DNA from 2 places in the Rhodoglobus sp. GW821-FHT12B09 genome. Region 2 is predicted to be linked to the other one. Evidence: predicted binding sites of a transcription regulator. Region 2 holds the regulator's gene; the other holds the start of a gene.
What was found. The regulator HrcA, encoded in region 2, represses chaperone genes, less so after heat shock. The targets are predictions, from matches to a motif close to TTNGCACTCGNNNNNNNCGAGTGCNAA.
Positions count from the first base shown of each region.

Region 1 (2,391 bases), on a different contig from region 2:
ACGATCACGCCGAGCAGCACGGTGACTATCGGGTTGGTGAAGTAGCCGAGGGACGCCTCGACGACGTGCCCGCTCACACTCGCGAAGACGTAGACCACCCAGTTGACGAGGATGAACACCGCCGCGAGGGAGAGGGCGAGCATCGTGCGGCGGTCGCGCAGGATCGCGACGAGCTTCGGCCAGCTCCGCGTCACCGTCAGTAGCAGTGCGCAGAACACGAGGGACAGGACGATGCGCCACGAGACGATCTCGATGGCGCCCGACTCGCGCAGGGCGAAGAAGAGCACCGGGAGGAAGCCCCAGAGCAGGTAGGCGCCACCCGCGAACGCGATGCCGGAGCCCGAGGGCCTGTCCTGAGCGGGGGTGGTCACCGGCCAAGCCTAGGGGCCGCAGAAATGCCAAAGGCCCCGGTGACCGAAATCACCGGGGCCTTTGGCAGGAAGTCCTCGCCCTAGCGGACGACGACCGCCAGAACGTCGCGGGCAGAGAGCACCAGCAGGTCCTCGCCGCCGTACTTCACCTCGGTGCCGCCGTACTTGGAGTAGATGACCTTGTCACCAACAGCGATGTCGAGCGGGATGCGGTTGCCGTTGTCGTCGATGCGACCGGGGCCCACAGCCACGACCTCGCCCTCCTGGGGCTTCTCCTTGGCAGTATCGGGGATGACGAGACCCGACGCAGTGGTCGTCTCAGCCTCGACCTGCTTGATGACAATGCGATCCTCGAGCGGCTTGATGGACACCGACACGGTTGACCTCTTCTTTCTAGAAACTTTGGGGTTGGCACACTCCCTCTGAGAGTGCCAGATCAACTATAGAGCCTCATTGGCACTCGTTCAATGTGAGTGCCAACGATTACGGTTGACCCATGGACCAGGCCGAACTGCGCGAGCTGCTGTCGCCCGGCGGTTTGAGCCTGCTCGACTCGCTGCCCGCGTGGCAGTCGTCGGCGGATGTCGTGCGCAGCGTCGCCGACCTCCGCAAGGCCGGCCACTCCCCCGCCCTCGTCGCCGCGGTGATGAGCCAGGCCCGGCTCCGGGCGAAGGCCGTGACCAAGTTCGGCCCGTTCGCGGCCTCCATGCTGTTCACGGAGGCGGGGCTCGAGCAGGCCACCCGGCTGAGCGTGGCGGCACAGCACGCCGGGCGGTTCCAGCGCGCCGGCCTGAACTGGGTCGCCGACCTCGGCTGCGGAATCGGGGCGGATGCCCTCGCCATCGCCGCGCTCGACCTGGAGGTCACCGCCGTCGAGCGCGACGAGGTGACCGCTGCGGTGGCCGCCTACAACCTCGCGCCGTGGTCGAACGCCCGGGTGGAGCACGCCGATGCCGAGTCGTTCGACCTCAGCGGCGTCGACGGCGTCTACCTCGATCCCGCCCGGCGCGACGGCGCCAAGCGCCTCACGAACCCCACTGACTGGTCCCCCTCGCTCGACTTCGCGTTCGGCCTCGCCGAGCGGCTGCCGACCGGGGTCAAGCTGGGGCCGGGCATCGACCGCGATCTCATCCCCGACGCCGCCGAGGCGCAGTGGGTCTCGGTCGACAGGGAGGTGGTCGAGCTGGGGGTGTGGTTCGGCCCGCTCGCGCGGCAGGGGGTGCGCAGGGCCGCCCTCGTCGTCGGGGAGCACGGCACGTCCGAGATGGTTGCCGACGAGGACAGCGAGGATGCCGCAGCCGGCAGCCTCGGGGAGTTCGTGTACGAGCCCGACGGCGCGGTCATCCGGGCCCGCCTGATCGGGGACCTGGCGCGCACTCTCGGAGGCCGCATGCTCGACCCGACCATCGCCTACGTCACGGCGGACGCGGCCGTCGCGACGCCGTTCGCCGCGTGCTTCCGCGTGGTGGAGGAGCTCCCGCTCGACAAGAAGGCGATCAAGCGGGCGCTCTCCGCGCGGCAGATCGGCACGCTCGAGATCAAGAAGCGCGGAGTCGACATCGACCCGGCGGCGTTCCGCACCTCGCTCGCGCCGAAGGGCCCCGCGAGCGGGACGCTGATCCTCACGCGGATCGGCGACCGGCGCAGGGCCCTCCTGGTCGAGCGGGTGGCCGGCCCCTAGTAGTAGGAGCTGCCGATGATGCCCGTGATGATGGAGCCGAAGAAGAACAGGCCCCAGATCAGGGAGATGCCGAGCGCGATGTAGCCGGTGATGAGGCCGGTGATCCAGAACGGCCGGGCGTAGGGCTGGCGCTTCTGCCCGAAGTGCCCGAGGATGACCGCGGCGATCGACGGCAGGAACCCGAGCGAGACGAACGACAGGAACAGCGCGGCGATGCCCGTGATCATGGCGGCGATGCTGAGGCCCTGCGCGGGTCCGGCTGCGGCGGGCGCGTAGGCGTACGCCTGGCCCGGAGCGTAGCCGGGGGGCGGTGCGGCGTACCCGGCGGGCGGTGCGGCG
Region 1 covers NZ_JBXATB010000004.1:19,162-21,552, reverse strand. The annotation lists gene rarD (EamA family transporter RarD) at 1-371, opposite strand, end outside; gene groES (co-chaperone GroES) at 452-748, opposite strand; gene AC1RTC_RS09395 (class I SAM-dependent methyltransferase) at 868-2,052, shown strand; gene AC1RTC_RS09390 (DUF4190 domain-containing protein) at 2,049-2,391, opposite strand, start outside.
Region 1: the regulator HrcA is predicted to act here: its motif matches at 825-851, upstream of groES (co-chaperone GroES).

Region 2 (2,391 bases):
GTCTCGTGGTGGCGCACCTTCATCTCGAGGAACAGGTCGCCGTTGGGGCCGCCGGCGGGGCCGACCTCGCCCTGGCCCGGCATCTGCAGGCGCAGGCCGGTCTCGACGCCCGCGGGGATGTCGACCGGGATGCTCCGGGTCGCCCGCACGCGGCCCTGCCCGGCGCACGTGACGCACGGGTTCTGGATGATCGTGCCGTACCCGCGGCAGGTACCGCACGGGTTCGACGTCATGACGTTGCCGAGCAGGCTGCGCATGGTGCGCTGGATCTGGCCGGTGCCCTGGCAGATGTCGCACATGACGGGCGAGGTGCCGGGCACGCAGCACGAGCCCTGGCAGGTCTCGCACAGCACCGCGGTGTTGACCTCGAGGTCGCGCTTGGTGCCGAAGATGACCTCGTCGAGGTCGAGCTCGACGCGCACCAGGGCGTCCTGCCCGCGCTCCCGGCGCGACCTCGGCCCGGACTGCCGCCCGCCGCCGCCGAAGAACGTCTCGAAGATGTCGCCGAAGCCGAAGTTCGCGCCGCCGCCGAACCCGGGCTGCGGGCCCAGGTCGTACTGCTGCCGCTGCTGCGGGTCGCTCAGCACGTCGTACGCGTGCGTGACGGCCTTGAACCGCTCGGACGCGTCCGCACTCGGGTTCACATCCGGGTGGAGCTCGCGAGCGAGTCTGCGGTACGCCTTCTTGATCTCGTCGGGTGTGGCGCTCCGGTCGATGCCGAGCGCCTCGTAGTGATCTGCCACTTCTTTACGTATTCCTCAGTGCTTATTCTTCGCCGAGCAGTCGCGAGAGGTAGCGCGCTACCGCCCGCACCGCGGCCATGTTGTTCGAATAGTCCATGCGCGTAGGGCCCAACACCCCGAGTCGCGCCACGCTTCCCCCCGACGACGAATAGCCGCTCGAGACGACAGACGTCTCACCGAGGCCGAACGTCGCGTTCTCCCTGCCGATGCGCGCCGAGACGCCGCCGAGGTCGATCTCCATCTCGCCGAACAGGCGCAGGAGGGTCACCTGCTCCTCAATCGCCTCGAGCACCGGGAAGATACTGCCGGTGAAGTCCTCCTCCGTGCGCGCGAGGTTCGCGGTGCCCGCGAGCAGCAGCTTGTCCTGCCGGTTCGCGAGAACCTGCTCCGAGAGGGATGCCACGACCTGCGCGACCACCGGTCGCCGCTCGGCCGCGAACTCGTCGGTGAGGGTGCCGAGCCTCGCCGCGGCATCGGAGAGGCCGAGCCCGCCGAGCGCGGAGTTGAGCCTCGTCCGCAGCTCGCCCGCGAGCTGGTCGTCGATCGGGCTCGCCAGGTCGAACTGGCGCTGCTCTACGCGGCCGGAGTCGGTGATCAGCACGGTCATGAGCCGGGTCGGTGCGAGTGTGACCAGCTCGATGTGCCGCACGCGCGACGTGGCCAGCGAGGGGTACTGCACGACCGCGACCTGGTGGGTCAGCTGGGAGAGGAGCCGGACGGTGCGGGCGAGCACGTCGTCGAGGTCCGCCGAGTGGCCGAGGAACGACTCGATGGCCTGGCGCTGCGCCGAGCTGAGGGGGCGCAGGTCGGCGAGCTGGTCGACGAAGACGCGGTAGCCCTTGTCGGTCGGAACGCGGCCGGAGGAGGTGTGCGGGGCGGTGATGAGCTCCTCGTCCTCGAGGAGCGCCATGTCATTGCGGATCGTGGCCGCCGAGACGCCGAAGGAGTGCCGGTCGACTATCGACTTGGAGCCGACGGGCTCTCGGGAGGCCACATAGTCCTGCACGATCACCCGGAGCACTTCGAGACCGCGTTCTGACACCATGCCGACACCCGCCTCCCGTGGATTAGCACTCATTCACACTGACTGCCAATTGTACCGTGACACGCCCCGCCGCGCCCTCCAGCGGGTCGCGCGCCGGTACGGTGTGCGCTATGGCCCTCGCCCACCCCGCGCTCCAGGCGACTCCGTCGGCCGCGCGCGAGTCGCGCATCCTCGGCACCGTGGCCCACGCGGCCGGTGTCTTCGGCGCCGCACCGGCGGCGGCGATGTACGTCTTGCTCCGTGACAACGACGAGCGCACCGCGGAGCAGGCGCGACTCGCCCTCAACTGGCAGCTCACGCTGGGCGTGCTTCTCGTCGGCGCGGTGATCGCCGACTTCGTGCTCTCCACGCTCGCTTTCAGCGCGGGGGCGTACTGGGCCGTGAGCCTGCTCGCGTGGCTCCTCCCGGTGCCGTGGGCGGTCGGAGCCGTGGTGGCCGTGTGGGCGGGCATCCGGATGTGGCGCACCGGGTCGTGGCGGTACCCGCTGTCGATCCCGTTCGTGGGCTCGGGAGCGGCCGCCCGGCGGCGCGAGCTGCTCGCCGTGCTCGACAGGGACGACGACGAGGGCGACCGGCCGACCCCGCTCGCGACGCTCGCACTGT
Region 2 covers NZ_JBXATB010000001.1:449,078-451,468, reverse strand. The annotation lists gene dnaJ (molecular chaperone DnaJ) at 1-743, opposite strand, end outside; gene hrcA (heat-inducible transcriptional repressor HrcA) at 766-1,788, opposite strand; gene AC1RTC_RS02250 (magnetosome magnetite crystal formation protein family) at 1,899-2,391, shown strand, end outside.